DNA from 4 places in the Rhizobium sp. NXC24 genome. Region 1 is predicted to be linked to each of the others. Evidence: predicted binding sites of a transcription regulator. Region 1 holds the regulator's gene; each other region holds the start of a gene.
What was found. Region 1 encodes LexA, which represses DNA repair genes until DNA is damaged. Its sites were predicted from a motif close to TGTTCNNNNTGTGTTCNG; they were not measured.

Region 1 (4,840 bases):
CTTCGGCGAACTCGGCGCCGTTCAGAACATGAGCCGCGACTGGGCGATCGATAAATTCCTGCTACGGGTTCCGTTCAATACCGACGTCGCCAAGGCGAAAAGGATCGTCAAGCAAATCGGAGAGCAGTTGAAAGAAGATCCGGAAATCGGACCGCAGATTCTTGAGACCCTGAAAATGAAGGGGGTGGAGCAAATTGGCGACTTCGGTATCGAACTGAGCTTTGCTTTTACCGCCCTCCCCGGTCGGCAAACCTACATACGGCGCCAGGCCTATACCATGATCCGCGACGCCTTCATGGAAAACGGCATCGACTTCGCTCAGCCGACAGTGCAGGTGGGTGGCGAGGAAAAATCCGATGCCGCGATCGCAGCCATGACACTGCAGAGAAAGAAGATCGCTGAGCAAATGACGCAATCGGCAGCGCCGCCGACCTGAACGTTCGCGCGAGATCAGTCACCAGCCTCATCTCCGCGCCCTCTTTGGCAAGGCGACAACCCTGGAGCCGATACCGGATGACGTTGGACAGAAAGGAGATCCAATGTGCTGAATGACCATCTGACGTCTATTGCCGCGCACGTTATTCAAATAGCGCTGACACCGGTCTTTCTGCTGGCGGGCACCGCCGGGTGCCTCAATGTCTTCTCGGCCAGGCTCGCCCGCGTCTCCGACCGGGTCAACAGCCTTTTCGAACGGGTGACCTCTGAGGACCCGGATGAAACGCGGTTGCTGCAGCTCTATTATCTGCGACGGCGAACATTGGCGCTGGAGATCGCAGTTCTGCTCGGCACGGCATCGGGCGTGTTCACATGCCTTGCGACGCTCGGCCTCATGGGCGGTGCAATTCGACAGCAATTTCGCGAGCAATTGCTGCTCTGGCTCTTTGGCCTTGCCGTCTTCGCACTCATGGGCGCCTTTGTGGCCTTTCTCGTCGAGATGATTCTGGCCGGGCGCAGCATGCTAAGGCAGATCGCCAACGACCGTACCTTGCTCGAGCACCGGCACGGGAGTTCGAGGAAAAGTTCAACCTATTGATATCCCATCGAATATTACTACGGATGGCACCAATCCCGGCCCCTCAGAAATCCGGATTCCCAGTCAGATCCATAGCTTGCTCTCCATGGTTCGGAGAGTGTCGTCCTCCAAAGAGCTTATAGAACGAAGAACATGGCTTTTCGCCGCCTTGGAGATAATCCGTTTTGGGATCGTCCGAAATTTTGCTTCGCCCGATTCCGCATATATTTCTGCTATTTAGTTTGAAGGTGCCGGGAAAAAAGTCATCTGCCCGGGACCTGTTATGTTCCCATTTATTTGATGCACCTACAAAATGTTCACCGAAATTTAAGGGCTTGCGGAACACATATGGAACATATAGTGTCCGTTCTGGATTTGTTTCACGACACCTTCTCAGTCCCGAGGTTCAAAACGATGTTGACGCGCAAGCAGCAGGAACTGCTTCTCTTCATTCACGAACGAATGAAGGAGTCCGGTGTTCCGCCATCTTTCGACGAGATGAAAGATGCGCTGGACCTTGCGTCCAAATCCGGTATTCACCGTCTCATCACGGCTTTGGAAGAACGCGGCTTCATCCGTCGCCTGCCGAACCGGGCCCGGGCGCTGGAGGTCATCAAGCTACCGGAGGCCTATAGCCCGAGCCTGCAGCCTCGCCGCGGCTTTTCGCCAAGCGTCATCGAGGGTAGCCTTGGCAAGCCGCAACTTGTGCCGCCGCCCGCACCCACCAAGCCGGTGAGTGAGGACAACAACAGTTCGGTTTCGGTACCCGTCATGGGCCGCATTGCCGCCGGCGTTCCGATCTCGGCCATCCAGAACAATACTCACGACATCACCGTTCCCGCCGACATGCTCGGCTCCGGCGAGCATTATGCGCTGGAGGTCAAGGGCGACTCCATGATCGATGCCGGCATCTTTGACGGCGATACCGTCATCATCCGCAACGCCACGACCGCCAATCCCGGCGACATCGTCGTCGCTCTCGTCGATGATGAAGAGGCGACATTGAAGCGCTTCCGCCGCAAGGGAGCCTCGATCGCGCTTGAAGCGGCAAACCCTGCTTACGAAACCCGCATCTTTGGGCCGGATCGAGTGAAGGTACAAGGCAAGCTCGTCGGTCTCATTCGCCGCTATCACTGACCGGTGACGCCGGCTTGAGCGGCGCGCCAAAAGTGTCTGTTCGCCAGTCGTAGGAGCGATGCAGGCTCCATGGCCGCGAAAGGTTTTCAAACGCTGCCGTCATTATCGGTTTATCGGTGCTAAGGCTCATTTCGATGGACCCTGTGCGGCGCAATGTTGCACCTGTGAAGAGCGTGGCGCCAGAGCGGCAGCGATCAAGACGCAGCCGTACGGAGGTGATGACGATATTGGCCGTGTCGCAGGCCGGAGCGAGATAGGCGGCATCTTCAATGGTGACAAGCATGTCGCCATTATCCAGCATTGCCACGCACCATGCACCTTTTTGGCAGGCGAAACCGCCCGGCCCGGCCGCGTCTAATGCCGCATCCATCGCCTTTCGAACGGCGCTCTGTTCTTCGGAATTCAGGCGACGATGCTTGTCTGATTTGCTGATTTTGGGGAGCTGACTATCCGGCGGAAGCATCGTTGGCGGTTGCTGCTCGGTGATCGCCAATGCTCTTTGCCATTGCTCGAAGATGAAATCCGGCGGTTTTTCGCGGTTTGTCGTCAACGCACCGTTGCGCAACAAGGCGACCAGCGTGCCGTCCTCGGAGATCATGAGATCAGGCTTCAGGACACCGGGGCCGAGCGCCACGACTGCGACCGAACCGGTGATCAAGAGCGCACCTGCATGTCGCAGCCATGTTCTCAGCAAGGTCATCAGCAAGAAGCCGGCTATGACCGTCGGGAACAGCCAGACCGGCAGCCGGCCGAAGGGAATATTACCGCCCCAGGCGGCAACCGTTTTGGCAATGACGATGACGACATCAAGTCCCCAGCCGGTTATCTGCCAGAAAGGGGCATCAACGCCAAATGGCATCAGTAGCGTCGCCGCCATGCCAAACGGCATGACGACAAAGGAGACGACCGGCATAGCCGCCAGATTGGCAACGAGGCCATATGTCGCCAACCGGTGAAAATGTTCTATCGAGAAGATTGCCGTCGATGCGCCGCCTATAAAAGAGGTCGACAATATGCTTCCGAAGAAACGGGAAACGAAGAGCAGCGGACGCATGACCCGGAACCGGGAGAGAACGCTCTCCCGATGCGGCCTCCTCGCCCAGAGCGAATAGCCGGACACCAACGCCAGGGTCGCGGCGTAAGACATCTGAAAACTTGGTCCGAGCGCCTGCGAAGGCGACAGTATGAGAATGACTATCGCCGATAGCGCCACGTTGCGCAGGCTAATGGATGGTCGGTCGAAGAGCACGGCGATCAGCATGATAGCCATCATGATGAAGGCACGCTCCGCGGATACCCCGAAGCCGGAAATGAGATAATAAGCCGTCACTGTAACTAGCGCGCCGAAGGCCGCAATCTTCTTTGTTGGCCAAGCCTGTGCCACGCCGAAAAACAGACTGAGGGCGTAGCGTAAACCGACATAAAAGATGCCCGCGGAGAGCGCCATGTTCAGGCCGGAGATGGCGATGATATGCGCAAGACCCGAGGTCCGCAGCGCTTCCGTCGTATCGTCTGAGATCGCTCGTCTCTCATCGGTGACAAGCGAAGCCGCAAAGGCGCCGGTGTCTCCGGGCAAAAGCGTCCTGATTCTATCGCCGATATGGCTGCGCAAACCGGCAAGCCAGATATCCGCCTTGTCGAGGACCGATCCCTGAACTACATCACCAGTCGGTGACAATAGTGTCGGCGTTCCATAGGCAAAGCCATTCGCGCCGGTGCCATCGAAATAGGCGCTGAAGGCGAAATCGTTGAGGCCGGGCAAGGCAGGTCCGGCCGGCGGCGTCAACCGCGCTCTACCCTGAATGCGGTCGCCGAGTTCGAAGGGCTGGAGCTGTTTGCGCACGAAAATGGTGATCTGCGCCGGCGGCCTGCGAATGGTCGGTTTTTCCGTTGCCTCCAGGGCGACGACATAGCGCCAACGGCCCTTGTCGTCGGCTTCACGCCGTTCGATCCGCCCGGTGATGGTGGTCGTCACCGCAGAGTCGAGCATCACCGTCGATGCGCGCCAGGTTTCGCATTGCGCCAGAGCCATGCCGGAGCACACCAGCATGCCGGCAAACAATATGTGCTGTAGCACTCGCCCCGCCTGCTGCTGGCGGAAGAATGCGACAGCGAAGATAAGGAGGGCCGTAAAAACAGCCTGCGGCGGCGGATCGGCTCCGACTGAGAACCAGACGATCGCGCCGGCGCCGATGTAGACCGGCGCAAATAGCATCGCGCGACCGTGCGCCGCCTCTTCTTCGGCTAAATGGTAAATGCCGAGTCGGATGCTGCCCGCCGCGAGGCGAAGACGGGCAATAAGCGCGGCGTGGTCCTGTGTCCGCTCCGGCCGCGACGCTTTGGCACGAGAAATAACGGCGCCCACGCCCTGCTCGCGCACGGCAACCGCAGCCAATTCCCGACTATCTACCTGCGGATCCGGTGCCTCTAAATTAGGCATATATTCCAGCGCCCACGCAAAACTACAGCTATAGCGGGAGTTTTGCCGTCACCGGCCAGTGATTTCAACTGAAATCGGCATCATCGCCGACAAAAGACGCTAATTCACGCTTGCGCAAAACGGTCCCTTCTACCGCAGTGCCCAAAAGTTGATACTGCAATGCACAAATAGGCGTAAGGATAACTTGGCATTAGGCTCTGGATCATATAGCTAATCGTTAGTCGCTTAACCCTTTGGCGCTTTTTAAGGCG
Region 2 (4,840 bases), 1.5 Mb from region 1:
ATAGCGAATAGTCGCCAGGCGATAGCGGTCGTACATCTGACCCGGACGGCCCGGCTCGGCATTCCGACCACCGTGTTTGAGACCGCATGAGCTAGCACACCATAGGAGGCTACATGTCGCCCGCAATCATCTTCCAGCTACATCTCGTTCTGGGTTACGTCCCCTGGCTGCTCTGCTTCGGAGCCTACGTCTGGCCGAAGCTCAAATCCATGGATCAGGTCGAAGCGCAACGCGCCATCGCCACGCTGCACAGTTTCCGTTTCTTCGGGCTGGTCTTCATTGTTCCCGGCGTCGTCGGCCCCAATCTGCCCGCCGGCTTCGCGATATCAGCCGCTTATGGTGACTTTGCAACCGGCCTGCTCGCCATGCTGGCGCTTCTCACCGTAAGGATACGTCCGCTCTTTTGGCTGTTCACCATTGCCTTCAATGTTGTGGGGACAGTCGACCTCATCGTCGACTACTATAATGGCACCCAATTCGACCTTCCCGGGTTCGCCGGACAGTTGGGCGCCACCTACGCAATCCCGATCATCTATGTGCCTCTATTGATGATCACGCATGTCGCCGCGTTCTATCTGCTGCTGCGTCCTCAGCCCGGAACGGCTCGGGCCATCGCCGGAGATGCGGCCGCATCCACGGACGCGTGACCCTCCGGGCGCGTTATGCACACGACCAACGTTCAGAAACCCAGGGATTGCTGCACGGGCTTCGGCGGCGCGAGCTGGACGCCTTCCAGTTCCAGCATGCGAGCCTTGGCGGTCGAACCGCCGGGCGCGGAGAAGCCGCCTATCTTGCCGCCGGCGGCCAAGACGCGGTGGCAGGGAATGATCAGCGCCACGGGGTTCTTGGCCATGGCCTGGCCGACGTCGCGCGCCGCTTCCGGACCGGCGCCGAGCTGTTTGGCTAGCGCGCCATAGGTGGTGGTGTGCCCCCACCCTACCTGCCTCGCTGCGGCATAGATCTGCTTGAAGAAATCGTCCTGCTCGCTGAGATCCAGTTTCACGCCGGAGAAATCGATTGTTTCGCCAGCGAAATAACGCTTTACGGCGGCAACCGCATCGGCGACATCGGGCGTCGGCGCGCTAGGTCGTGCATTTGGCAAACGGCGAAGCATGAGGCGCTCGGTCGCCTCAGCGCTTTTCGTCGGCAATTGGAAGCGAGTGACACCGATGTCGTTCCACGCAATCCCACAGAAACCACCGACGGTTTCGAAGATCAGATAATGTTGCCTTGTCTCGCTCATGGCAAAGTCTCCGTGTTTCCACTTGCCATGAAAATCGTGCCTCTGGCACCCGAATTCAACCCGATTCTTGCGCAGGCCGATTGTTGCCAACATTTTGCGGAGTGAAGGAAGCGATGCCGATGCTGCGACGGCAACATCCGCCACACCACTTCCCACCCAGCTTGGGAGCTTATCAATACCCTCCGCCGGCCGGAGCCGAATTCTGCGTCATGCCGCCGCCGGAGCCGGTGGTGGAGCAGGCGGAGACGCCGAGACCGATGAAGGCGAAAAGAACGGCGGAGAAGATGGTTTTGATCAACATGTGAGGTCATTCCCTTGTTGAGAGCGGGCCAAAATGCCCTGACCTGCGGTGAACAATCGAAGGGCAGTTTTATTCGGTGCTTTTTCCAAATCGAGGGATGCGATGAAATATCCGATCTTCCCGGCCAATTGCGGCCACTTCAATTTGTTCTCTATTTGTTCTTGATTTTAAGACTAGGCGACCGTAGGATATCAGCGCTCAGCAAGAACAGCACGAGGCAAGGCCGGCTGGCTTTGAAGCGATCTCATGAAGAACAACGCACAGCTTTCGCTCAATCTTGGCGGAGGATCACGAGTCAGGAAATCTGAAGCCGATCCGATGCATTCGGCTGGTCTTTATTTTGCTGTACTGCCTGATCGGGAGGTTGCTTCGTCAAGTGCCAAATTAGCAAGCGATCTGCATCGGCAATACCGTTTCTTCGCAAAGCCGCGCCCCTCGGATCTGTTTCATATTACGCTTTACCAGTTGGGCTCCTACGCCGGCATGCATGAGCCACCGCATGAGATCGCATTTGCGGCAATGCAAGCGGCGTCGACCGTCAGGAAGCCATCATTCCAAGTGGTTTTCGATCGAGCCGTCAGCTTCGGTAATGGCGACAATCGCCCCCTTGTCCTATGGTGCAAGGAAGGAAATGCGGAACTGAAAGCGCTGCGTCAAGAACTGGATGACGCAATGCGGTTCACCGGCTTTGCAAATAACGATAGAAGGGAATTTGAGCCGCATATGACCTTGCTATATCGGGGTCAATTGATTCCGGAAGTCGTGCTTGACGAACCCGTAGGGTGGACCGTCCGGGATTTTGTGCTGGTCCATAGCCTCCAGGGGGAAGGCAGGCACGAGCATCTTTGCTACTGGCTGCTGAACTAAGCCGGCTACAGAGGTCAGCCGTTCCCCACCGCCGGTGCAACCACCGCGGCCGCGTCGTCAACGCTGAAGCTGCAGCGATTTTCGAGATCGGTCATTCCGGCAGCGGCCATGAGGTCGCGGGCTTTATCATGAGCACGCGCGAATTGCACGCGGATGCCGGCAATGCGCATGGCATTGTCGAATTCCATCAAAGCGTCGAGCGCGGAGCTGTCGAGATCGAAGCTTTCCTCCAGACTCAGCACCACGGCCTTCAGTCCCGTTTCGGCGCGGCTGCGCATCAGAATCTCGCCAAGGATCATATCGGCATTTCCGAAAAACAGCGGCTCGCCGGGACGCCAGATCGCAATGCCGGGCGTTTCTATCGCCTCCGGGTGGCGGCTGACGTCGACGAAATTATGGCTGCCTCCCAGCCGTCCGAGGCGGGCGACATAGGGGGATGCCAATCGATGCATCATTGCGACGAGCGAAAGTACGATCGCCAGCAGCATGCCGTTGAGGACGCCGAAGATCAGTACGCCAGCCGCGGCACCGAGCGCGACATAGAAATCACGATGAAGCCGCCGCAGTCGAAGGATCGGGCCGGGGTCGAGCGCATGCGTGAGGGCCGCAATCACCACGGCGGCAAGCACCGGCTCCGGCAGCCGCGCCACCAGCGGCCCGGCGCAGGCGATCAGAATGGCAAGGCCGATGGCGGCAAAGACGGCGGTGGCCCGCGTCTTGGCCCCTGCCGCCTCACTGGCGAAACCTGCGGAAAAACCGGCGCCGACAGGCATGCCCTGGACGACGGCGCTGGCGATATTGGCAAAGCCCAACGCCCCCAACTCGCGATTGACCTCCAGAGCATCGCCGTAGCGCAGCGCCAAGGCCCGCATCGTACCCCAGGATTCGGCAAAGAGAATGAGCACCAGCGGCACGGTAAATTGCACCAGCCGCGAATAAGCGGGCCAGCCGGCATCGGGAAGCGAAGGCCATTGCGGCAGGACCTCGATCGTCCCGACCAACGCGACACCATGGCCGTCGAGGCCAAAGGCAGAAGAGGCGAGGATGCCGGCAGCGAGCACGAGGAAGGCGCCGGGGACGCCCGGCAGCCGCTTGAGCAATAGCAGTGCGACCAATGCCACGATGCCGACGGCAACGCTTGCGATGTTCCACCTAGGAATTGCCGCCAACAGCGCGCCGGCATAGCTGAAGATATTCGAGCCCTGCACGGGGACGCCGACGAGAATCGGGAGCTGATGCAGGATGATGGTAATCGCCAGTCCCAGGGCAAAGCCGCGCAACACCGGGCGCGAGATGAAGCCGGTAATGCCGCCCAGGCGCAAGGCGGCGGCGATGACGAAGAGGATGCCGGCCAGCGCGACGGCGATGGTCGCGAGGCTCGCCTTGACGGTGGCGTCTCCCGGAACAACCGCTAGCGTCGCCGCAAGAATGGCGGCAGATGAAGAGGTCGGTGAGACGATGGCGAAACGGCTGCGTCCGAAAATCGCGTAGACCAGACAGCCGGCAATACCGGCGAGGATCGCTCTATGCGGCGGCAGACCGGCGATACCGGCATAGGCGACTGCTTCGGGCAGCATCAGGCCGGCAACCGATATGCCCGCGATCACATCGGCTTTGTTTATCGCGGGCCAGCCGCCGAGCTTCGTCATCAATCACCGACCACAGGAATCGCCAATCTGTCTAGGTGTAGAGTTTCGCTGGCAGGCTGCAACAGGAAAGTAAGCATGACGAACCGTTGGCTTACGTGGCCCCGTCAGCCTCTCTCAATGGACACGTTCTGCCGATCGTTTCGCTGACAAAATCCATCACTGCGCGGATGGCCGGAGAGCGGCGCAGATCAGGATAGGTGACGAGCCAGAGATCGCGCGTGGGTGACGGGATCTCCGTCGGCAGACGCGTAAGCGCAGCTTCACCGTCGCCGAGAAAGGCGGGGAGCGCGACGACACCGAGACCAGCGAGCGCGGCTTGCAATTGACCGAAGACGTCGCCGGCGCGGAAAACGATCGGGCGGCCTGCAAGCAGGCTGCGCAGCCAGGTCTGCTGCGTCAGATGATCGAGCGCCGCATCATAGCCGATGAAGACCCAGCTCTCCTCCGGTGTTGCGGCAATCTCAGGGACAGCATAGAGCCCGAAGCGCATGACGCCGATGCGCCGCACCAGAAGATCGCTTTCTTCGGGCCGCGACATGCGCACGGCGACATCAGCCTCTCCATGATCGAGAGCGGCGCGACGGGTAACACCGGCGATCGTCAGCGTGATATCGGGATGTTCGGCACGAAAGGCGACCGCTTTCGGGGCGATGAGGTGGGCGGCGATCGATGGCGGCGCGCTGATCTTGACTGCGGCGGAAAGCCCCGCAACCGCGCTCTTTGAATAGCGTCTGATGGCCTCGACATTGTCCTCCATGCCGGCCACCAGCTCGGCGATCG
Region 3 (4,840 bases), 690 kb from region 1:
GCATGTCCTCGGGTAGTGTCAGCACGACGGGGCCGGGCCGGCCCGAAGTGGCCACCGCGAAGGCGCGGGTGACGAATTCCGGAATGCGGGCGGCATCGTCGATCTCGCCGACCCATTTGGCGAATTCGGTGAAGGCGCGGCGGAACTCCACCTCCTGGAAGGCCTCGCGCTCGCGGGCATCGCGCTGTACCTGGCCGATGAAGAGGATTAGCGGGATCGAATCCTGTCGGGCAATATGCAGGCCGGCCGAGGCATTGGTCGCCCCCGGCCCGCGGGTGACCATGCAGATGCCGGGCTCACCCGTCAGCCGACCCCAGGCGTCCGCCATCATCGCCGCGCCGCCCTCCTGGCGGCAGACCAGCACATCGATGTCGCTGTCATGCAGCGCATCGAGCACGGCCAGAAAGCTTTCGCCGGGAACGCAGGAGATGCGCTGCACGCCATTTGCCTTGAGGGCTTCGACGATAAGCTGGCCGCCGGTGCGTTTCATGGTTTCGCCCTTCCTTCCAGTTCCGCCAATTCGGCGAGAACCTCCTCCTGATGTTCACCAAGGCGCGGGCTTGGCCGCGTATAGGTCAGCGGCGTTTCCGACAAGACGACCGGCGTCCGTACGCTCGGGATGACGGTGCCTGCGGCATCCTCGAGGTCGATCCGCAGGCCGCGAGCCTCAATCTGCGGGTCGGCGAACATGTCTTCGATCGTATTGATCGCGCCGGCCGGCACGGCATTGTCCTCGCAGGCTTTCAGCAGATCCGCCTTTTTCCAGGAAAGCGTTTTCGCCGAGATGAAAGCGCGGACGTCGTGGCGATGGGCGACGCGCGCCTTGTTGGTTGCGTAGCGCTCATCATTTGCCTGCTCGTCGATGCCGAGAATCGTGCAGAGGCGGCGGAACTGCCCGTCATTGCCGACAGCAAGGATCAGGTAGCCATCGGCCGTCGGCACGACCTCATAGGGCGAGATATTGGGATGCGCATTGCCAAGGCGAGTGGGAGCCTTGCCGGAGATCAGGTAGTTCATGTTCTGATTGGCAAGCACGGCGGATTGCACGTCGAGCAGCGCCATGTCGACAAGCTGACCTTCGCCGGTCTTCAGCGCATGGATGAGGGCTGCTTCGATCGCGGAGACGGCATAGATTCCGGTAAAGATATCGGCGATCGCGACACCCGCCTTCATCGGCTGCCCATCTGGCTCGCCGGTAATCGACATGAAGCCGGACATGCCCTGGACGATATAGTCATAGCCTGCGAGACCGGCATAGGGACCGGTCTGGCCGAAGCCGGTGATCGAGCAATAGACCAGTTTTGGATTGATCTTCCGCAGGCTCCCGTAGTCGAGTCCATATTTGACGAGGCCGCCCAGCTTGAAATTCTCGATCAGCACATCGGCGGTTATGACCAGCCGCCGAACAAGGGCCTGGCCCTCTTCGGTCTTCAGATCAGCGACAACGGAACGTTTGCCGCGATTGGCGGAGTGGTAATAGGCGGCGGACAGGTTTTTCCCATCCTTGCCTTCGACGAAAGGCGGACCCCATTGGCGCGTATCGTCGCCTCCATCCGGGTTCTCGACCTTAATGACATCGGCGCCGAGATCGGCCAGCATCTGCCCTGCCCAGGGGCCGGCAAGAACGCGGGCGAGTTCGATGACACGAATGCCGGAAAGGGGTGGTTTCTTGGTTTTATTATCGGTCATATCGGTCCCGATGGGCGGCTACGGCACGAAAGTGTTCTCAGATGTATCGGATACCGGCCCGGAAGCAAAGCGCCGCTCGCGCCAGAGAATATGGAGGCTTCGGTTGATGCAAACGGGGCAGGGAACCGCCGGTGGCATTTATTCAAACATTCCTTTGGGAATCAGTCCTTTGCCGTCACTTGCTGACACCAGTCGGCAAAATCCGAAATGGTTGTGGCCGCACCGATCTCGTTCAGAGTCTCATGCCGCATGTCCTGATAGATGGTCATGGTGGTATGCGAGAAGCCGGCCTTTTTCAAATGATCTGACAGCCAGGAAATTGCTTTTCCATTGTTCGTCGCCGGGTCATGCCTGCCGCCGATAAGATGGATCGGCATGTCGCGCCGAAGCCGATCGAGGTGATCCCTTTGTGGTGCACGGAAGGTCAGTTCGAAAATATCCAGCCACAGCGACACCGAGGCATCGAAGCCGCAGAGCGGGTCGGCAATGTACTTATCCACCTCTTCGGGAATACGGGATAGCCAATCGAATTCGGTGCGGCGGTTGGCGATCGATTGGCCCCAGGCGCCGAAGGTCAGCTTCGGCAACAGCCCGCTCGGGACATCGGACCCCTTCAGCATGCGTTCTGCCTTCAGGATGATCTGCGCCGCGCGCCCGGCGAGACCAGGGTTGAAATTCGAGTTCCAAACGGTGACGGCATCGAACTTGTCGGGATGCGTCACGGCTACGTTGAGGCTGATCAGCCCGCCCATGGAGTGGCCGAAGAGAATGATCGGCAGGCCGGGATGGGCGGTTGCGGCAAGCTCGCGCATCGCCAGCACATCGGCAATGACCGCATCGACACCATTGCGCCTTGCGAAGCGGCCGAGTGGCGCATCGACAGCTTTTGTCTCGCCGTGGCCGCGATGATCGTGAGCATAGACATGAAAGCCGCGCGCTGCCATCGCTGCGGCGAAGCGTTCATAGCGACGGGAATGTTCGGCAAGACCGTGGCTGACGAGAAGCATGCCACGCGCGGCGCCATCTGCCGGCGCATGATGATAGGCGAGCGTCGCGCCCGTCGGACTATCCAAATGCCTCGTTTCGGCAAACATCATGCGTGTTTCCTCCCCATGTGGGACGAAAGGTCATCGCCGGCGGGATTGCAATGGACGGCGAGGGAAGCTCACAGAAATAAATCTTCGTGGTTTTTGCGATTCAGGGTTGCGTGCGGCAAATCAAACTGCTTATTTGTTCTCATATTGTTCTATTTTGGAGGTATGAAATGAAGCCTTGGCTTCAAAGGTTTGCAGTTGCGGTTCTGACTGCGGTGGTGATGGCGACGAGTGCCGTGGCTGAGGAGAATAGCCATGGACGGACGCGCTTTATTCTGGCGGCGAGTTGGGAACCCGCGTTCTGCGCGACGAACCAAAAGAAGGCGGAATGCCGAAATCAATCAGCGAATAATTTTGACGCCAAGAACTTTTCACTACACGGCCTCTGGCCGATGCGGCAGGAATATTGCGACGTTTCCGATGATCTGAAGCAGTCCGATCGCGGCCGGGACTGGAAAGACCTGCCGGCTGTTCAACTCTCGGCGGAAACCAAGGCCGCGCTGGACAAAGTCATGCCCGGCACGCAATCCGGTCTGGAGCGGCATGAGTGGATCAAACACGGCAGTTGCACCAAGCTCAGCGCCGATGATTATTTCGGGACTGCGGTGGGGTTGATCAATGAACTCAATGCGTCCGCTGTGCGCGATCTTTTCGCGCAGAATATCGGCAAGACGCTCGATGCCGAAACCATCAAGGCTGCTTTCGACAAAAGTTTTGGCGAGGGCGCCAGTGGCCGCGTGAAGATGAGCTGCCGCCAAGTCGGCAAGGTGCGGGTGATCTCGGAACTGACGATCGGCTTGTCGGAAGACGCTATTCAGCCGTCGGAAGGAAACGAGCCGCGACTCGAGCAATTGATCCAGGGCGCCGGCAGCACATCGTTCGGCTGCGATCAGGGCGTGGTGGACGCAGCGGGTTTCTGACACCCAGCAGGCGGCTCGGCGCGATAAATGCCCTCGGACAAGGTTTCTCCGTTGCCCGAGGGCGGGGTTTCGCCTACATAGCGGCACAATTCGCAATGTATCCGCCCGTGGAGTAACCCAAGCTATGGCACGTCAGTTCATCTATCATATGGCCGGTCTAAATAAGGCCTATGGCGCCAAGAAGATCCTCGAAAATATTCATCTCTCTTTTTATCCCGACGCCAAGATCGGCATTCTCGGCCCGAACGGTGCCGGTAAGTCGACCGTGCTGCGCATCATGGCCGGCCTCGACAAGGAATATACTGGCGAAGCCTGGTTGGCCGAAGGCGCCACTATCGGCTACCTGGCGCAGGAGCCTCAGCTCGATCCCAACAAGACGGTGTTCGAAAACGTCATGGAAGGCGTTGCCAAGAAAACCGAAATCCTCAATCGCTACAACGAATTGATGATGAACTATTCCGACGAGACGGCGGACGAGGGCGCCAAACTCCAGGATATCATCGACAGCCAGAATCTCTGGGATCTGGAAAGCCAGGTCGAGATGGCGATGGAAGCATTGTGCTGCCCGCCGCGCGATGCCGAAGTCACCAGCCTTTCCGGCGGTGAGCGCCGCCGTATCGCGCTTTGCCGCTTGCTTCTCTCGCAGCCGGACCTGCTGCTGCTCGACGAACCGACCAACCATCTCGACGCCGAGACCATCGCCTGGCTGGAAAAGCACCTGCGCGACTATCCGGGTGCCGTGATGATGATCACCCACGACCGTTACTTCCTCGACAATGTTACCGGCTGGATTCTCGAACTCGACCGCGGTCGTGGCATTCCCTACGAAGGCAATTATTCCGCTTATCTGCAGGCCAAAGCCAAGCGCATGCTGCAGGAAGCCCGGGAAGAAGCTGGCCGTCAGAAGGCAATCAGCCGCGAACAGGAATGGATCGCCTCCAGCCCCAAGGCCCGTCAAGCCAAGTCCAAGGCGCGTATCAACGCTTACGAACAGCTAGTCGATGCTGCCGAAAATCAGCGCCCCGGTGATGCGCAGATCATCATTCCGGTCAGCGAGCGTCTCGGCCAGGTGGTGATCGAGATGGAGGGCATCACCAAGGGCTTCGAAGGTCGCACGCTGGTCAACGATCTGTCGAT
Region 4 (4,840 bases), 1.3 Mb from region 1:
ATAGCCACCGAGCGCCATCAATCCGACGATACTGCTGCCGAAGAGCTTCAGGAAACCGCGACGGCCGATCACTCGCCTTCCTCCTGGAACAGCCTGAACTGTGCTGCCTCCAGGTCCTTTGGCGGCTGCATCCCGAGATGCCTCCAGGCGATCGCCGTCAGCACGCGGCCTCGCGGCGTGCGCTGAATGAAACCCTGCTGGATCATATAGGGCTCGATGATATCCTCGATCGCGTCGCGCGGTTCGGAGAGGCCCGCGGCGATGGTTTCGATGCCGACCGGGCCGCCGCCGAAATTGACGGCGATCATGTTGAGATAGCGCTTGTCGAGCTGATCGAAACCGACATTGTCGACCAGCAGCCGCGTCAATGCCTCATCGGCGATCTCGCGGGTTACCGCCTCCGCCTTTGCCACTTCGGCGAAATCACGCACCCTGCGCAGCAGGCGGCCGGCGATGCGTGGCGTGCCGCGGGCGCGCCTGGCAATCTCGCGCGCGCCCTCTTCGGTTATCCCGAGCCCCATCAGCCGCGCTCCTCGGCGGACGATCAGCTCCAGTTCCTCGACCGTATAGAAGCTTAGGCGAACAGGAATGCCGAAACGGTCACGCAGCGGCGTCGTCAGCAGGCCGAGACGCGTGGTGGCGGCGACCAGCGTGAACTTTGCGAGATCGATCTTCACCGAACGCGCGGCCGGGCCTTCGCCGATAATCAGGTCAAGCTGAAAATCCTCCATGGCCGGATAGAGAATTTCTTCGACGGCCGGATTGAGGCGATGGATTTCGTCGATGAAGAGCACGTCCCGCTCTTCGAGATTGGTCAGAAGCGCGGCAAGATCGCCGGCCTTGGCGATGACAGGGCCGGACGTCGAGCGGAAATTGACGCCGAGTTCCTTCGCCATGATCTGCGCCAGCGTCGTCTTGCCGAGACCCGGGGGGCCGACGAACAGCACATGGTCCAGCGCCTCGCCGCGTCCTTTCGCGGCCTCGATGAACACCTTGAGATTGGCGCGAGCCTCCGCCTGGCCGGTGAACTCGTCCAGCGACTGCGGCCTAAGCGTCACATCCAGGTCTTCGCCCCGCTTTTCCGGCGATATCAAGCGTGCGGCTTCGCTCATGTCAGACGTTCCATTCCCGGTATGCGTTTTGCGGCTTCGATGCTGAAGACCATGGCGGTCACCATGGCTCCCTCCCTTAGATCACCATTTCGTGGAGGAGCGCCATGAGTCGATCTCCTTACCTTGAGACAATAGTAAGGAATAGAAAAAGGTGCAAAGGATCACCGTGCGAGCTCCTTCAAGCCCAGCCGGATCAGCTTGGCGCTGTCTGCTTCCTCACCCGCCGATTTCATCGCAGCCGCAACCGCATTTGCGGCCTGGTCGCGGGAATAGCCGAGATTGGTGAGCGCAGAAACGGCATCCGCGACCGGGGCGGAAGCGACGCCATCGCCCAATTCCTGCTTTAGGCCGATATTGATCGCCTCGCCCGCAAACGCCGGCGCCTTGTTCTTCAGCTCGGTGACGATGCGCATCGCCACTTTCGGCCCGACACCCGGCGCCCGGGATACGGCGCCGCGGTCCTGCAGCGCGATCGCATTGGCGAGCTCCGACGGCGTCAGCGTCGACAACAGTGCCAGCGCCACCTTCGCGCCGATACCCTGCACCGTCTGCAGAAGATTGAACCACTCCCGTTCAAGCACCGTCGTGAACCCGAAAAGACGGATCTGGTCCTCGCGGACATATGTCTCGATGAAGAGAACACAGGCTTCGCCGACCGAGCCGAGTTTCGACAGCGTACGCGCCGAACAATAGGCGACGTAGCAGACGCCGTGCACATCCACGAGCGCATAGTCCTCGCCGATCTCTTCGATTGTGCCTTTCAACTTGCCGATCATGAATGATGTCCGTCAGGGATGGGTTTCGGGAGAGATAAGGTCAAGTGAAGGAAAGTAAGAGCGATAACGAAAACAAACTACCCCGCCAGCGCCGCCTGGCGCATCCGGCTGGCGCCGCGATTATGGGCATGGCAGATGGCGATGGCGAGTGCATCGGCGGCGTCGTTGCCTTTGAACTCCACCTTCGGCATCAGGATCTTCAGCATCATGTGGATCTGCTGCTTCTCGCCATGACCCACACCGATCACTGCCTTCTTGACGGCATTCGGCGCATATTCGGCAACCTGCAGCCCGGCGCGCGCCGGCACGAGCATGGCGATACCGCGCGCCTGGCCGAGCTTCAGCGTCGCCACCGCATCCTTATTGACGAAGGTCTGTTCGACAGCGGCTTCATCCGGCTTGTAGCTGTGGACGATATCGGCAAGCCCATCGTGAAGCTGGCAGAGGCGCGACGCGAGATCCATCTCGCCGTCCGACGTCACCGTCCCCGAGGCCACGAAACGCAGGGAATTGCCCAATGTGTCGATAATGCCCCAGCCGGTGCGGCGCAGGCCGGGATCGATGCCGATGATTCGAATCGTATTCTGCATGCGTCAACCTATCTTTGGAGCTGCAGATGTGCCAGCAAAATGTGAACAAAACAAAAACAAACTCCCAAACCCAGCCTCTTTCTGCAGCTTTGAAATTAGGGTGACGAAATTGCCGGGCAGGGTTTGGAATGGAGTGTCGGCGCTCCTACATGGAGACAATTGCTCCTCCCCTTTCACCACGCAGGTCTCTTGCCATGGTCCCCTTTTCCATCCTCGATCTTTCGCCCGTTGCCGAGGGCAGCACAGTCAGCCAATCCTTCGAAGGCTCGAAGCGCATGGCGCAGAAGGCGGAAGCGCTTGGCTACACCAGGTTCTGGCTGGCGGAGCATCATGGCATGCCAGGCGTCGCCAGCGCCGCGACCGCGGTTGTTATCGGCCATGTCGGAGCAGCCACTTCGCGCATCCGCATCGGCTCGGGCGGCGTCATGCTGCCGAACCATTCGCCGCTGGTGATAGCGGAGCAATTCGGCACGCTCGAAGCCCTGTTTCCCGGCCGCGTCGATCTCGGTCTCGGTCGTGCGCCGGGCACGGATATGCGCACGGCGCAGGCCCTGCGTCGCAACCTCGATGCCGGCGCCCAGAGCTTCCCCAATGATATTGTCGAGCTGCAGCATCTGTTCAGCCCGGCCGACGAGAACCAATCGATCCTTGCCGTACCCGGCAACGGCGCCAAAGTGCCGATCTGGCTGCTCGGATCGAGCCTCTACAGCGCCCATCTCGCCGCCATGCTCGGCCTGCCCTATGCTTTCGCCTCGCATTTTGCGCCGGAAGCTTTGCTCGATGCCGTCGCCATCTATCGCGACCGCTTCACGCCGTCGGCAACACTCGACAAACCCTATGTCATGGTCGGCGTCATGGGCTCGGCCGCGGAGACCGACGAAGAGGCGGATTATCACTTCACCTCGGCACAGCAGCAATTCGTCAACCTGCGCCGCAATGTCCGCGGCCCCTTCCCTCGCCCCCGCAGGGACATGGACGATTTCTGGACGCCTATGGAAAAACTGAATGTCGAACACACCCTGCGTTACGCCATTGTCGGCTCACCCGCGACTGCGGAGGCCAAGCTTTCGCAGTTCATCAAGGATACGGAAGCGGACGAAGTGATCATTTCGATGCCGATCCACGACATCGAGGCGCGGCTGAGATCGGTGGAGCTATTCGCGCAATTGCCGTCATTCAAGAAGGCTGCCTAATAATAGAAAAGCCCCAGTCTCCCTTGGCAAAACCTGGGAGACTGGGGCTTATTTTTAGAGGAAAAAATCAGGCCGAGAGCTTGGCCAGAATCTCTTCGGAGACTTCGAAGTTCGAATAGACGTTCTGCACGTCGTCGTCGTCTTCCAGGCTGTCGATTAGCTTCATCAGCGACTGCGCCTTTTCTTCGTCGACCGGCACATTGTTCTGGGCACGCCAGATCGCCTTGACGGTTTCGGCTTCGCCGAGCGTTGCTTCGAGTGCCTTGGCAACCTCGTTCATCGCTTCGAAACCGCAGATGATGGTGTGGCCTTCCTCATCGCTCTCGACATCGTCGGCGCCGGCTTCGATCGCGGCTTCCATCACCTTATCCGCATCACCGACCTCGGGCTTGTAGGTGATTTCACCGACATGGTCGAAGGAGAAGGAGACCGAGCCGGTTTCACCAAGCGCGCCGCCGGCCTTCGTGAAGATCGAGCGGACGTTCGACGCGGTGCGGTTGCGATTGTCGGTCAGAGCCTCGACGATGATCGCCGTGCCGCCGGGGCCGTAGCCCTCATAGCGGACCGCATCGTAATTCTCGGTATCTGCGCCGGAGGCTTTCTTGATGGCGCGATCGATATTGTCCTTGGGCATCGACTGCGCCTTGGCGTTCTGGATCGCCAGGCGCAAACTTGCGTTCATGCTCGGATCAGGCAGACCCGACTTGGCGGCAACAGTGATTTCACGTGCCAGCTTCGAGAACATTTTCGAACGCACCGAGTCCTGACGGCCCTTGCGATGCATGATGTTTTTAAACTGTGAATGGCCAGCCATGGCACCCCTGTTCACGTCTTTTGTTGGGAATGGGCCGCCTTATAAGAGCGAAGTGGCTTTCATTCAAGCAAAAAGCCCGCAAGGACGCCCACGACAGGGCGCCCGGTAGCGATATCCTTCGAAGGTGTGCCCGGGCGGAGGGAGAGGGCCGCCCGGGCATCGTGCTGATCGGCTCAAAGCCCCCTCAGCACGTAAATCAGCGGCTTGCGCGGCAGGGTTTTCAGCGAAACGGTGGTGCTTGCGGTGGGCGCATAGGCGATGTCGAAATCCGGGCCGAACATCGCCAGGAATTGCTGTATCGGCGGCCCCCAGCGGTGCATTGGCAGAATGAGCGACGAACGCAGCCGTTTCACCA

Region 2: NXC24_RS01745 (2'-5' RNA ligase family protein) is a predicted target of LexA. The motif match lies at 1,690-1,707, and genes of this name have one in related genera.
Region 3: NXC24_RS12545 (ribonuclease) is a predicted target of LexA. The motif match lies at 2,921-2,938, and genes of this name have one in related genera.
Region 4: ruvC (crossover junction endodeoxyribonuclease RuvC) is a predicted target of LexA. The motif match lies at 2,520-2,537, and genes of this name have one in related genera.

What each region holds. Positions count from the first base shown of each region.
Region 1 is NZ_CP024311.1:1,856,775-1,861,614, reverse strand. Features, by position in the region: gene NXC24_RS09175 (mechanosensitive ion channel family protein) at 1-436, shown strand, start outside; gene NXC24_RS09170 (DUF2721 domain-containing protein) at 542-1,033, shown strand; gene lexA (transcriptional repressor LexA) at 1,427-2,149, shown strand; gene NXC24_RS09160 (ComEC/Rec2 family competence protein) at 2,130-4,589, opposite strand.
Region 2 is NZ_CP024311.1:355,345-360,184, reverse strand. Features, by position in the region: gene NXC24_RS01755 (hypothetical protein) at 114-647, shown strand; gene NXC24_RS01750 (methylated-DNA--[protein]-cysteine S-methyltransferase) at 680-1,243, opposite strand; gene NXC24_RS36140 (hypothetical protein) at 1,416-1,544, opposite strand; gene NXC24_RS01745 (2'-5' RNA ligase family protein) at 1,791-2,411, shown strand; gene NXC24_RS01740 (SulP family inorganic anion transporter) at 2,426-4,060, opposite strand; gene NXC24_RS01735 (LysR family transcriptional regulator) at 4,152-4,840, opposite strand, start outside.
Region 3 is NZ_CP024311.1:2,548,295-2,553,134, reverse strand. Features, by position in the region: gene NXC24_RS12560 (thiamine pyrophosphate-binding protein) at 1-490, opposite strand, end outside; gene NXC24_RS12555 (CaiB/BaiF CoA-transferase family protein) at 487-1,689, opposite strand; gene NXC24_RS12550 (alpha/beta hydrolase) at 1,851-2,783, opposite strand; gene NXC24_RS12545 (ribonuclease) at 2,954-3,703, shown strand; gene ettA (energy-dependent translational throttle protein EttA) at 3,828-4,840, shown strand, end outside.
Region 4 is NZ_CP024311.1:3,187,042-3,191,881, forward strand. Features, by position in the region: gene NXC24_RS15735 (metallophosphoesterase) at 1-72, opposite strand, end outside; gene ruvB (Holliday junction branch migration DNA helicase RuvB) at 69-1,112, opposite strand; gene ruvA (Holliday junction branch migration protein RuvA) at 1,274-1,888, opposite strand; gene ruvC (crossover junction endodeoxyribonuclease RuvC) at 1,966-2,478, opposite strand; gene NXC24_RS15755 (LLM class flavin-dependent oxidoreductase) at 2,673-3,671, shown strand; gene NXC24_RS15760 (YebC/PmpR family DNA-binding transcriptional regulator) at 3,739-4,485, opposite strand; gene NXC24_RS15765 (MBL fold metallo-hydrolase) at 4,659-4,840, opposite strand, start outside.